One region of the Paraburkholderia sp. CNPSo 3281 genome, then DNA from elsewhere that is predicted to be linked to it. Evidence: predicted binding sites of a transcription regulator. Region 1 holds the regulator's gene; each other region holds the start of a gene.
The links. The regulator FliA, encoded in region 1, starts transcription of late flagellar genes. The targets are predictions, from matches to a motif close to CTAAAGTTTNNNNNNNNNNNGCCGNTA.
Positions count from the first base shown of each region.

Region 1 (4,620 bases):
TGCAGCGCCTTCTGCTGCTCTCGGCGACCAACCACGGCGACACGCTCAACGAAGTCGTGCAGGCCTACCAGAGCGGTCCGGATAACGCGCCGCTCACGGGCTGCATCCTCACCAAGCTCGATGAGGCGACCAACCTCGGCAGCGCGCTCGACACCGTGCTGCGCTACAAGCTGCCGGTGCATTACGTCTCCACGGGCCAGAAGGTCCCCGAGAACCTTTACGTGGCGACGCGCCGCTTCCTGATCCGCAGCGCTTTCTGCATTCCGCGAGAGAGTTCGCCGTTCGTGCCGCACGAAGACGATATCCCGGCGCTGCTGTCGGCACTCTCGACGCGTTCGAATTCGCAGGCTCACGAGGTCAGGTTTGGATAAGTTCGTAATCGATCAGGCCGAAGGGCTGCGGCGGCTTCTCGCGCGCGAAGGCTCGCGCGTGGTCGCGGTGACGGGCGGTGCAGGTTCGCCCGGGCGCACGACCACGGTGGTCAATCTCGCCGCGGCGCTCACCGCGCAGGGCAAAGACGTGCTCGTGATCGACGAGTGTCTGGGACCCCGCTCGGTCTGTGCGCTGGTGGGCGGCGTGCGCGGCGCAGGCAACTTCGCCGCCGTTATGCGCGGCGAGCGCACGCTCGAGGAAGCCGTGGGCCGCCATGCGCTCGGCTTCGGCGTGCTGGCCGCCTCGCGCGACAACCGGGCGCAGTACACGGCCGCGCAGCTGCAGAAGGTCATTTCGGGTCCCGCGGACATTGTCTTGATCGACGCGCAGCTCGACGCCGAAGGCGCGCTTTCGCCGCTCGCCATGCACGCGCACGACGTGCTGATCGTGATGCGCATCGGTGCGCAGTCGATCACGGACGCCTACGCGTGCATGAAACGGCTGCACTTCGCGCATGCGATCGCGCAGTTCCGCGTGCTCGCGAATCATGTGGCGAACGCGAGCGACGCGCAGGCCGCGATCGAGAACCTCGCGGGGGTGGCGAGCCGCTACCTGAGCGTGTCGCTCGACAGCGCCGGAAGCGTCGCCGCCGATCAGCACATGGCGCAGGCGCTCAGGCTCGCGCGCTGCATCGTCGATGCGTTTCCGTCGACGGCCGCCGCGCGCGATTTCCGCCACGTGGCCGCCGAATTGCCGCACTGGCCGATGCGACCCGCGGTCTCGGCGTGCTCGGCGGCCACGGCGCGCGCCAGCGCAGCGTTATTCGGCGCGACGGACGAAGTACATGAAGCGGCGGGCCAGGCACCCGCCGACGATCTGGACGGCGCGCCACAAGGCGGCGTCCAGCCCCACGCTACGCATGCAACAAACGCCGCACACAGCACGCTCGCCGCGAACGCCGATTCGTTCGTTGCGGCCGTGACGGGTGTGCATCCCGCACCCAACGCAACATCCGCGTCCGCGCCGTCCCATGTGGGCTGGCGGACCGATACGCCCGCGCAGCGGACGTCGCCGCAGCACGTCTGACGTGCGCACGACGACGCCAATAGGGGAGATGAGAAGTGGAGAGCACGATGTATAACGCTCAAGGAAAGATTTCGCAGGCCGACGTGCTCGCGAAGTACGCGCCGCTCGTCCGGCGGCTCGGCTTGCAGCTCGTCGCCAAGATGCCGGCGAGCGTGGACCTCGACGACCTGATCCAGGCCGGCATGATCGGCCTGCTCGACGCGGCCAACCGCTACAAGGAAGATCAGGGCGCGCAGTTCGAGACCTATGCGAGCCAGCGCATTCGCGGCGCAATGCTCGACGAGCTGCGCAGCAACGACTGGCTGCCGCGCAGCCTGCGCCGCACCTCGCGTGAAGTGGAAAGCGCGGTGCACAAGGTGGAGCAGCGGCTCGGGCGCTCGGCGAGCGAGACGGAGATCGCCGAGCATCTGAGCATGCCGCTCGACGAGTATCAGAGCATGCTGCAGGAACTGCACGGCAGCCAGCTCATCTACTACGAAGACTTCGACCGCTCCGCCGAGGACGAACCGTTCCTCGACCGCTACTGCGTCGATCATTCGGACCCGCTTTCGGCGCTGCTCGACGGCAGCCTGCGCGGCGCGCTCGTCGAGGCGATCGAGCGGCTGCCCGAGCGCGAGAAGCTGCTCATGTCGCTCTATTACGAGCACGGCATGAACCTGCGCGAAATCGGCGCGGTGATGGAGGTGAGCGAGTCGCGCGTGTGCCAGCTGCACAGCCAGGCGGTGGCGCGCTTGCGCACGCGGCTGCGCGAGATGTCGTGGGCCGGCCAGGAGAATTGAGGCGGTAGACGGTCTGCGCGGCTGCCGGCGCGGGCTGGTGCGGTGAAAGAGCCGAAGTGCGTGAGCGCTCCGGCTTTTTGTCGGTGCAGTGGACTCGCGCAAACAAAAAAGCCGAAGCATCGCCGCTTCGGCTTTTGTCTTTGGCGAACGATCTGCGTGCGCGCTTACAGCCCGAACGCCGGCAGACGTCCATCGGGACCGTACAGCATCGCGCCGTTGCCCGTTTCGCCGCGCAGGATCGAGAGCGCGCGGCGGTTATGCTCCATGCGCGTGCGGATCATCATGCCAATGGTGAGATTCTTGCGGCGCGCGCGCTCCGTCGACCCCTTGAGCAGCGCCCACTGGCTTGCAAGACGCGCATCGCCGTCGCAGGCCATTTCGATGCCCTTGCGGCCGCCTGGCAGGCCGAGGCCGGCCAGTTGCGCGTCGCGCGCCTTTTCCAGGCCCGCGAGACGCTGCGTGAGCGTCGTCTTCTGCTCGACGATCTGCGGCAGCGCCTCCATGCCGTCGGCCGACACGAGCGCCTTCTCTTCATAGGCGAGCAGCGACGCGAACGCCTCGACCGTGGCGTGTTCGTCGATCAGTGTGGCCAACAGGGCATCTTTCATTGCAAGGCACCAAAAAAGCGAGGTTTGCGCGGCGCTCGCGCATCGGGCTTCAGTTGCCCGACGTCGGCTTCATGAGGTCGCGCGCGGTCTGGATCACACCGTCGGCGATCTTGCCGGAATCGATCTGCAACGTGCCGTTGCGGATCGCGTCCTTGATCGACTGCACGTGCGCCGTGTCAATGTCGGCGGAACCGCTCGCCGCGAGCGAGCGCATCGTCGACGAGAGCGACGAGAGGCTCACGTTCGCGCCGCCTTGAGCGGCGGGAGTCGTGCTGCCTGCCGCGCCGGAGGTGGCCGCGGTGTCGGTGCTGGCGGCGCCTACGCCGGTCGAATCGGCTTGCGAGCGCGCGAGGCCATCCTGCAGCGTGCGCGGATCATTGCGGGTGGAGGAGTCAACTTTCACGATGGGCGTTCCTGATCGATTTGACCTTGATAACGGCACAGGTCGGGCCGAACTTTAGCCGAAAATCCCAACGTTACATGCTGTTACGTGTGCTGGCGCACCAAGCCGGAAACGGCCGGATCGGGCCGCCGGATGGGGCTCAGCGCACCCTGATCCGGCCCTTACCAGCGCTTACCGGCTCTAGATCTGGACCTGCACGGTACCTGCGTCCTTGACCACGCCCGAGATGATCTGGCCGGCGCTCGTGCGTACGCGCACCTGCTGGCCGGGCTCGGCGTTGTTAAGCGCGCTGCCCTCGGCGGAGATCGTGAAGTTGCTGCCTACGGCGATCACCTTGACCGTCTGTCCGATGACGACCGAGGCGGCGCTGCGCAGCATGTCGGTGCGCAGCGGCAGGCCCGCGGAAATGCGCGCGAGCGCGACGGCGCCCGTCGCCTGGTTGGGATCGGTGATGATGGTCTGCGGCAGGTTCGCGAGGTCCCCCGCGCGCGGCATGAAATCGGCGGCCGAAAGGGCTTCGCCCGCGCCGATCTGGCGCGAGGCCACGTAGTAGGTCACGTCCACGGCAATGCGCGCGCTCACATAGAGCGTCCACGGCTTCGCGCCGACGCAGCGCACGCCCACGGTCGTGTGTCCATAGGTGCGCGCGCCCGGCGGCATAAACGGCTCGAGCGAGGTGCAGGCGGCGAGGCCGCGCGGAAACACCGGTGCGACCGTGATGCTCACGTGGCCCGGCAAGCCCGCCGACTGCTGCTGCAGGAAGGCGAGCGCGACGGCGCGGATCGATTCGCCGTCCTGCTGGCCCGGCGGCGTGGCCTGCACGTTCGTGGCGACGGCGCTGGTATTGGGATTGGGCGGCGCGCCGGCGCTTGCGCTGGCAACCGGCTTCGCGCCCGCGAGCGTCGCCGCGCCGGCGTCCACGACCACCGGGGCGACGCGGTTCGCGGCGCTCGACAGGTTCACGCGCTGCAGCGCGCCCGCGTTGTTCGCATTGGCCGCCGGCACGCGCATGGGCTGGGCGCTCGCGCCCGGCGCGGGAACCGTGACGATGCGCGGCGCGTCGCCTTGGGACGCGCGCTCGCCGGGACCCGGAATCGTGATCATGCCGTTCGACTCGACGCCCGCGCGTGCATCCTCGGGCACGCCGCGCGAATTCAGATCGGCGTAGCTGGCCGCGCGCAGCGGCGCGGCCTCATTGGCGGGAGCGCTGCTGGCCGCCGCCGCGGCGGGCTTCTTCGCGTTGCTCGCGAGCAGCGCGTTCATCTGCGCGGCGTCGGCGCCCGAGCGGTCGCCGGGGCCCGCAATGAAGATCTGGCCGCCGGCGCCTTCAGGTTGCGCCGGAGTTTGTGCATGAGCGAGCGTGCCGCCAAAG
Region 1 is NZ_JAMBPS010000073.1:21,884-26,503, reverse strand. It holds gene flhF (flagellar biosynthesis protein FlhF) at 1-371, shown strand, start outside; partial or broken gene M3I56_RS36555 (MinD/ParA family protein) at 364-1,146, shown strand; gene M3I56_RS36550 (RNA polymerase sigma factor FliA) at 1,506-2,237, shown strand; gene M3I56_RS36545 (flagella synthesis protein FlgN) at 2,402-2,845, opposite strand; gene flgM (flagellar biosynthesis anti-sigma factor FlgM) at 2,895-3,248, opposite strand; gene flgA (flagellar basal body P-ring formation chaperone FlgA) at 3,429-4,620, opposite strand, start outside.

Region 2 (4,620 bases), on a different contig from region 1:
TGCAGGTGATCGCGACGGTGGAGAAGATCGACCGCAAGAGCCGCAAGGTCGCATTGCGCGGACCGAACCGCACGGTCGTGGTGGTGGCGCCGCCGGACGTGCCGCTCGAATCGATCAAGGTGGGCGACAGCATTCGCGCCGACTACGTGGGCGCGACCGCCGTGCATGTCACGCGCGACGGCCAGAACTTGCAGTGAGGCCGTGACGCCAGGGCGGCGTGGCTAGTCGGCGCGATTGCGGTCGCGCACGAGGATCGACACGTAGATCGCCGTGCAGACGATGATGACGGCCACGCCGGCAATCACCTTCTGGTGGTCGAAGTTGATGAGGCCGACCACCGCGATGGCGATGCCGGCGGCAGAGCCGAGCGTGCCCATTGCGGCCACGAAAATGCGCAGCTTGCTCCAGACGCGATGGCGCCGCTCGGGACCTGCGCCTTCGATAAATCGATGCAGTCGATCAAACATGGCGGCTCTTCCGGGTTGGGTAGAAGACGGTCATGCGGGCGCGAATGAACGAGCGGCCCGGACCAGATCAAGTATAGCCAGCCCATTATTACGCGTTCTTTCAATTGCCTGCGCCCTCGCGCGCCGGAATTCCCGATCGTTTTTTGCGCGCGTTTAAGTTTGTCTTAATTTTCGCTCGCCATGATGGAGCGGTCGGGTCGATTCGATAGTTCGATTCGCGGTTGTTCTTCACGTCCCCTGTTGGCCGCCGATTCACTCGGCGGCCTTTTTTTTCGTCTGCCGTCGACGTTTGCTAGCGTCGAGCCCGCGCATTCAAGCCTTATTTGTGATTCGTGGCGAGCGCGCCCGCGCTGTTTGCGCCGCCAAAGAGCTGTGTCAGATATTGCTGGTTGTTGTTCATGATCGACATGAGGTTATTGAGCGCGGTGAACTGGCGGTTGAATTTCGCGGTGAGCTGGGTTGCACGCACATCGAGCATCGACGACTGCTTCTTGATGTCGTCGAACTCCTTGTTGATGGCCGTGCTGCGCCGCTCGATGATGCCGCTCGACTGCACGTAGGGCGTAATGGCGCTGTTGAGTTTCGCAGTCATGCCGCCGCTGCCGAACAGCGCCGCAATTGCACTGTTGCCCGGCTGCAGCGCCTTCTTGAACGTCTCGTCGTCGATCTCAAGCTTGCCGCTCTTGTCGAGCTTGATGCCGATCTCGCCCAGCGAATGGGTCACGCCGTCGCTGCCCTTCACGCCCGCCGAAACGACCGCCGGCAGACTCGCCGCGAGGGTGCGCGCGATCGAGTCGCCGAGCAGGGCGCCCGCTTGCGCGCTCGTCGAACCGGTTGCGGCCGTGTAGGAGGTCAGCCCGTTCAGGGCATCCACATAGCTGTTGTACGCCTTCACGACTTCGCGGATGGAGGTGCCTGTCGCTTCGGTGTCGGGGGCGATGGTGAGCGTTTGCTTCGTGCCCACCGAGGCGCTCGCGAGCTTGATCGCGATGTCGCTCACCACGCCTTCGACTGTGTTGCTCGCGCTCGTGACGCGCGTGCCGTCTATGCGCAGCTCGGCGTCGCCGGCTGCCTCGACTTCGCGCATCTGCGAGGAAGCGAGGCGCGCATCGAGGCCCGGGCCCGCCTGCACGTCGATCGCGTTGGCCGCGCCGGTCTTGTTCGCGGTCAGCACGAGGTGCTGACCGTCGGCGCCGTTGACGATCGAAGCCGTGACGCCGGGGTTGTCCTTCGCCCGGTTGATCGCCGCGACGACGTCGGTGAGCTTGTTGCTGCCCGCGGCGATCGTCAGGTGCATGGACTTGCCGCCCATCGAGATGTCGAGGCTGCCTTCCCCGAGCGTCTCGCCCGTGTCGAAGCTGTCCGACGCGAGCTTATGCGCCGTCGCCAGGCGATCGACTTCGACCGTGAAGCTGCTCGCCACGGCGTTCTTGCCAGCCACCGCGCTCAAGCCCTTGTCCTTCTCGCTGGTCGTGGCGGTGAAGCGTTGCAGCGCGGCGCCATCCTTGAATGGCTCGAGTGCGGTCTGGAGCGAAGCGAGCGCCGACTTCAGCGTGCCGAGCGCCGATAGCGTCGTGTTGCTGGCGGTCTGCTTCGCGCTGAGGATGGCGCTTGGTCCCGCGATCTTTGCGTTGACGAGCGCCTTGACGAGCTGATTGACGTCGAGCGAGGAGTTGGTCGTGCCGCTGATGATCGACTGGGCGGCGTCGCTCAGCGCGCTGTTCGCGCTGGCGGTCGTGGTGTTCGTGATCGTGCTTGCCATGAAAGAAGTCCGTTCGTCCTGGTGCGTCGAGTCGACGGAACGCGCGAATGCGCGGCCATGCTTTCATTACGGCAAGCTTTCATGAAACTTGATGAAAGAAATGAAAAGATTTTGAAAAGTATGTGGCCGGCGCTGTGGAGGCAGCCGGCCGCCCGCTTCAGGCGTGCTCGGGGAAGCCCGAGCGGCCTTGTGTAAGGTCGGTGAGCGTGGTGCGCGCGGCGTCCACGGCGGTGGCGGGCAACTGGATCGTGAGGCGGACCGTCATGGCGTACTGGCTTTCCACGAGCGTGAACTGCTGCTGGTCGATCCAGTGGCGCACGCGGGTTTCGTCGGGATAGCCGAGTTCGACGGTGAGGCGCGCCTGCGCGATGCGCTCGACGCGTTCGGCCCCATGCAAGGCGCTGGCAATGGCCTCGGTATAGGCGCGCACGAGGCCGCCCGCGCCGAGCTTCACGCCGCCGTAGTAGCGCACCACGGCGGCGAGCACACCGTCCAGGTCGTGATGGCGCAGCACTTCGAGGATCGGGCGGCCAGCGGTGCCGGAGGGTTCGCCGTCGTCGGACATGCCGGACTGGCCGCCCGCGAGCAGCGCCCAGCAAACGTGCGTGGCGGTGGGATGTTCGTCGCGCAGACGGCGGATTTCAGCCATGGCCGCTTCGCGGTGGGCAACAGGAATAGCGTGCGCGATGAAGCGGCTCTTGCGGATATCGAGTTCCGCGCTGACGGGATGGGCGAGCGTGAAAGTTGGCACAAGCGGGCTGGCACTGCAGGCGAAACCCCCATGTTAACCGATGCGCACGGGCCGGCTTTCGACGTCCGTCCCCATATCTTGTCAGTTTGCGTAATGGTTCTTTGCGTTAGAGGCTAATGACGCCCCGGCCTTCAGCCCGGATAATGCACGGCATGACGGATCTAGCTCTGGCTGGAGCGAAGCCGAACTCCTCATTCGGTGATCCGTCATCGTTCTTTCTTTCGCGGCGCCGCTGTACCGTTGTGGCAGACGCGATGCTCCAAAGCACAGAAGCCAAAAAATCCCCGGTCGGACTGTGTCACGACCGGGGGTCACAAGGCTCGCCTGTTCTCAAGAGGCAATCCCACCTTACGTCCGCAAAATTGCGTCCGCAATCGGAAAAAAAACCTGGTGCGCCTGGCGCCCGAAGAGCGCTAGTGTTCTCATTCGCGCGCAAAAAAAATCCCGGCCATCTCTGGCCGGGCAATGAGAATACACCGTGCGCTCCGGGGAACGAAACGCCCATCAACGTTAGCCGCGGGCCGTGCGGCCGGCAACTCTTCCTCATTACCTGCAATTACTGACGTCTGCCTTTCCGGGCGTGTCCGGCGCGCTGCGCGGCAGGCCGGATCCGCCATGTGGCGGGCATCGCGGTAGAATTGATTCGTATGCCGAACGATATCCGTGCGCTCGCACGCACAGGGCGAAGTAAGGCGCCGAAATGCGCCGAGGCCGGTCTCCCCTGGGGGAAGACCGGCCTCGGTGTGCCGCTTCAGGCGCCTCCGGAGAAGACGGCGCCTGGATCACGCGTACGTCATGCGGATCAGTAACGCGGCGGGGGCGGCGGACGACGGTCGTCGTCGCGGTAGTGCTGGGGACCCGGATCGTGGGGGTGATGGTGCATCCACTCATCGTGTTCCCAATAACGGTGGCCGTCGTAGTAACGGTTTTCGTGCCAGCCGATCGAGACGTGCGCGTCCACCGGCATCATGTGCGGTTGACCGTATTGCGGCGCCGATTCGGCACGCAGCCCATACGGGGCGGATTGAGCGAAGGCGCTCGATGCGCCCATCAGTGCGCCGCCGGCGATCAGTGCTGCGGCGATGGCGCGGGCGGGGGTCTTCCAGCTCTTCGTATTCATGAGTTACCTCCTCTTTGGTTGCGTCGTCAGTCACGTGGCACCGGAATGCCTTTGTGTTGCGACCACGGTTCAAAGCTTATCGGCTCGATGCGGAGGAATACGTGACCACTTGTAAGCTTTCGTTTCATACGATTCTTCATGCGAGAAAGGCCAATCTAACAGTCGGCCCTTGATGCAGAAAGGATTAAGCGTCACGCCTGACAATCGGGAACAAGCCATAGGGGGTCGTGTTGTCAACTGACGTTACATTCGGGCGGCGCTGGCCGCCCGAATGCGTCACTTGTACCGGCCAGCAGGTCCCCCTGTCGTTCTTACCGGGGTGTTTTCGGCGCGGGTTGTGCGCCAGCGACGTCGATTGCGCTTTGCGAACCTAGTTGCGCGCGCAACTCATATTTCTGGATCTTGCCCGTGGCCGTGCGCGGCAGTTCGCCGAATCGCACGGCGCGCGGCACCTTGAAGTGCGCGAGAAAGAGCCGGCAGTGCGCGATGATTTCCTCGGCCGTGGCGCTCGCGCCGGGCC
Region 2 is NZ_JAMBPS010000044.1:35,068-39,687, reverse strand. It holds gene M3I56_RS30505 (hypothetical protein) at 1-197, shown strand, start outside; gene M3I56_RS30500 (DUF2964 family protein) at 222-467, opposite strand; gene fliD (flagellar filament capping protein FliD) at 787-2,229, opposite strand; gene M3I56_RS30490 (YigZ family protein) at 2,387-2,980, opposite strand; gene M3I56_RS30485 (hypothetical protein) at 3,783-4,100, opposite strand; gene M3I56_RS30480 (acyl-CoA synthetase) at 4,412-4,620, opposite strand, start outside.
Region 2: fliD (flagellar filament capping protein FliD) is a predicted target of FliA. The motif match lies at 2,296-2,322, and genes of this name have one in related genera.

Region 3 (4,620 bases), on a different contig from region 1:
CCAGCCGGTCGCACCTGCGTCGCGCACGGCTGCCTTGAAGCCTTCGTCCGATTCCGTGGTCAGCACGAGGATGGGCGTTTCGAAGTACGAAGGATTCGCCCTCAACTGCTTGATCAGGTCGAGCCCGCCCATGCGCGGCATGTAAAGGTCGGTGAGCACGAGATCGAAGCGCTGGGCGAGCGCATGCTCGAGCCCTTCTTCGCCGTCGCCCGCCACCGTCACTTCGTAGCCTGCCGAGCCAAGCGCCGCACGCAGGATCTCCCGCATGGACACCGAATCATCGATCGCCAGAATGTTCCTGATCATCCGTTCCTCGTTGTCATTGCGCTGCCGGCGCGACGGCGGGGGCAACCACCGGCACCGCCGGCGCCACCGTGGTTGCCACCTTCGGCGCGATCGCCACCGGGGCCGGCGCCGCCTTGCCCGGCACGGCGTCCGGCGTGAGCGCGGGCAGGCTCTTGCCCGAACCCGCTGCGTCGTCGGAGAGCGTGGTGGTGGTCGAGTCGTCGTGCATGAGCGCGTCTTCGGACTTCTTGTTCAATACGATGATGCTGATGCGGCGGTTCTCCGGGTCGAGCGGATCGGCCTTGTTCAGGTTCTGCGTGGAAGCGAGACCGAGCACGCGCAACACCTTCGATTCGTCCATGCCGCCCGCGATCAGCTCGCGGCGCGAAGCATTCGCGCGGTCTGCGGAAAGCTCCCAATTGCTATAGCCCTTCTCGCCGCCGGCGTAGGGCACGGCATCGGTGTGGCCTTGCACGACGATGCGGTTGGGCACGTCGTTGAGCGTCTTGCCGATCGCCTGCAGGATGTCGCGCATGTACGGCTCGACCACGTCGCGCGCCGTTGCGAACATCGGGCGCTTCTGCGAGTCGACGATCTCGATGCGCAGGCCCTGCAGCGTGGAGTCGATGCGGATCTGCTGCTTGAACTGGCGCAGCACCGGGTTCGCCTCGATCGCGGCCATCAGCTTCACCTGCAGGTCGTGCAGGCGCACCTGCTCCTTGCGTTCGAGCGAACCTTCGAGCTGCTTCGTCGCGTCGTCGTCGTTGTGCTTCGCCTGGTTGCGCTCCGAGTGCTCGTTCGCGCCGTCGCTGCGGCGCGTGATGCCCTGGTCCTGCGACGAGATGTCACGGCCGCCGCCCTTCAGGATGCTCGAGTCTTCGGCGCTGCGGTCTCCGCCCCAGAGCGTGATCTTCAGCGGCTGGTTGAAGTAGTCGGCAATGCCGCGCAACTGCACCGTCGACGCCGACGACAGCAGCCACATCAGCAGGAAGAACGCCATCATCGCGGTCATGAAGTCCGCGTAGGCGAGCTTCCACGCGCCGCCATGATGACCGGCCTTCTTCGGCGCGGCGCGCTTGACAACGATTGCGCGGTCCTTGTTGTTGCTCATGAGCCGGTCCTTACTTCGCCTTCACGCGGCGCACGTGCTCTTCGAGTTCCGTGAACGACGGACGCTCGGTCGAGAACAGCACCTTGCGGCCGAACTCCACGGCAATGGCCGGCGCGTAGCCGTTCAGGCTCGCGAGGATCGTCACCTTGATGCACTGGAACATCTTGGTCGACTCGGTCACGCGCTGCTCCGCGAGGCTCGAGAGCGGGCCGATCAGGCCGTACGAAAGCAGAATGCCGAGGAAGGTGCCGACCAGCGCCTGGGCGATCATCTCGCCGAGGACCGCAGGCGGCTTGTCGGCGGACGCCATGGTGTGAACCACGCCCATCACCGCCGCGACGATACCGAACGCCGGCATCGCGTCGCCCACCTTCGCGAGCGCGTGAGCGGGCGCCTCACCTTCGGCGTGGTGCGTTTCGATTTCCTCGTCCATCAGGCTTTCGATCTCGAAGGCGTTCATGTTGCCGCCCACCATGAGACGCAGGTAGTCGGTGAGGAATTCGACGATGTGGTGGTCGGCCAGGATCTTCGGATACTGCGTGAAGATCGGGCTCTTCTGCGGATCGTCGATATCCGCTTCGAGCGTGAGCGTGCCTTCCTTTCGCGCCTTCGCGAGCAGGACATAGAGCAGCGCGAGCAGCTCCATGTACACGTCCTTGTTGTATTTGGCGCCCTTGAACAGCGTGGGAAGCACGCGCAAGGTGGCCTTGATGGTCTTGATGCCGTTGCCGAGGATGAACGCGCCGACGCCAGCACCACCGATCATGAGCAGCTCCATCGGCTGCATGAGCGCGCCCAGATGGCCGCCCTCGAGTGCGTAGCCGCCGAAGACGCAAAGGATCGTCAAGAGGGTTCCAACGATAATCAGCACTGCCGGGTCCTCACTAGAAATGCGCCGCGAACCGCCGTCGGCCCGCGCCCTTAGCTGGGTTTACGGCAACGGCGCGAAAAACTTTGGGTTTGAGTGGGCGCGGATCGTAAGCCGGCCGGGCGTCTGCCGTCTGCTTGACATCGGCATGACGGATGAATCTGGGGCCGGTTCACAAAGCCGCACGGGAAGGGGTTGCGGTGCGTGCCTGCAGTCGCGTGTGAGGATGCAGGCTTGCTGCGGCAGGCGCCGTCCGGTGGGGCTGCGCGGCCTTTGCGCCGGGGCGGCCCGGGTTTATCCGGAGTCCCGGGCCTGCATGGACGGCACCGAGCCGCGTCAGACCGCATCAAAGCGCGTGGATCTGCCTCAAGCGGCGATCTGCGACGCAAGCGCGTTGCGCCGTGTGCGCCCCGCCCGCGAGGGCGGCTGGCACAGCCCGCAGACGAAGCCGCGTTGCGGGTCGTGCGCGTGCGCCACGTAGCGGCCGCCGCAGCGGCTGCACGGCGTCATCTGCAAGAGGCCCGAGGCGAAATAGCGCACGAGCGTCCAGGCGCGCGTGAGGCTCAGCGCGGGCGTTTCGTCGTGCAGCCGCAGGTGCTCGAGATAAAGCCGGTAGCTCTTCACGATCGCGTGGATCGGCTCGCAGCGCGCGTGGCGGCTCATGAACATGAACGTGTTGTAGAACAGCGAGGAATGGACGTTGGGCTGCCAGGTCATGAACCAGTCGGTCGAAAACGGCAGCATGCCCTTGGGCGGCGACTCGCCCTTCACTTCCTTGTAAAGCCGGATGAGCCGGTCGCGCGAGAGCGAGGTCTCCGCTTCGAGCAGTTGCAGACGCGCGCCCAGCTCGATCAACTCGATCGCAAGCGCGATCTCCTTTACCTCCTGCACCACACTCTTTGTCGCCATAGACACCCGTTGGAAGCCGCAAAGGAATGCGCCTGGCCCCTGCCGCCGTTCGCGGGCAGCAAGGGGGCAATGCGCGGCCGCGCGCTGCGGCGCGGGGCGAAGCGGTTCAGCCGATCTGCTCGACGTCCTGGCCCGCCATGATGATCGCCGAGTGGGTCAGCGCGGTTTTGCCCTTGTCGGCGAGCGCGCTCAGGATGGCGTGGTCATCGAACCGGAAGCGGCAAAGCAGCTGGTTCGATGCGGCAAGGCGCACGGTCTGCGCGAAAGAGAGATTGGCAAGCACCTCGGCAGACTGCTCGGAGATGCCCATGCGGAACATGCCCGTCGGCTTGTCCTCGCGCAAAAGACGTTGCGCGAGCAACAGGTACGACAGGTTCACTTCCTTGATCTCATTGAGCATGTCGCTGTGCGTCGTCGCGCTCATGGATTCCCCCGAATCAAATCGCGGCGGCTGGTCAGACCGCCTGCGGAAAACGTTTGCTCGCCCAGATGCAACCCGAATGCATCCGAACGGCCTGTTTATGGTCGTGGGTGCATTGTGGCTGGGGCGGGAACAAATGGAAATCGGACGGATGCCGCGACGCGTTGCGAGAAAAGCGATCGCTAACGTGTAGGAATTTTTCTGACAATGAGGCGGGAGCAGCGGCGGGAGGCGGGGCGCGTCATGTCATGCGCATAAGCCGCGAAATTCTCGACTGATTATAGGCTTTTTCATGGATGCGTCACGCGTGCGTGCTACCGGCCCTATTCGCGACCCACGCGCCAACGTCTTTTGACCCTTGTTCGGACGCCTGGGCACGCGGTTTGCGCAATGCGCGCCCAGGCCACGTCACGCTTTGCAATGGCCTCTTACACCTGCTGTATCCCGCTGTAACAACATTAAGCGTTTGCAAAACCGCGTGTATCGGGCCGCGAAATGGCCATAATCGGTCTCAGGGATAACCCGATACCGTTGTACCGCCGCAGTGCCGCATCACAGGTTCGTTGCACACGCGGCTTTTTGCCCAGGAGATCGAACAATGCGAATCGCACAAATTGCGCCACTTTATGAAGCCGTTCCGCCCAAGCTCTATGGCGGCACCGAGCGCGTCGTGTCCTACCTGACCGAAGCGCTGGTCGATCTCGGCCACGACGTGACGCTGTTCGCCAGCGGCGATTCGGTCACCTCGGCAAACCTCGAAGCCGCCTGGCCGCGCGCACTGCGTCTGGACCCGACGATCCGCGACGCGCTAGCCCCGCACATGGTGCTGCTCGAGCACGTGCGGCGCGTCGCGCACGAGTTCGACGTGCTGCACTTCCACCTCGACTATCTGCCGTTCCCGCTTTTCACGACTATGGACACGCCGTTCGTCACGACGCTCCACGGCCGCCTCGACCTGCCGGAGCTGCAACCGGTATTCGAGCAGTTCCCGAACGCACCGGTGATCTCGATTTCGGACTCGCAGCG
Region 3 is NZ_JAMBPS010000075.1:15,363-19,982, forward strand. It holds gene M3I56_RS36745 (response regulator) at 1-306, opposite strand, end outside; gene motB (flagellar motor protein MotB) at 320-1,396, opposite strand; gene motA (flagellar motor stator protein MotA) at 1,407-2,267, opposite strand; gene flhC (flagellar transcriptional regulator FlhC) at 2,631-3,173, opposite strand; gene flhD (flagellar transcriptional regulator FlhD) at 3,280-3,597, opposite strand; gene M3I56_RS36770 (glycosyltransferase family 4 protein) at 4,193-4,620, shown strand, end outside.
Region 3: motA (flagellar motor stator protein MotA) is a predicted target of FliA. The motif match lies at 2,328-2,354, and genes of this name have one in related genera.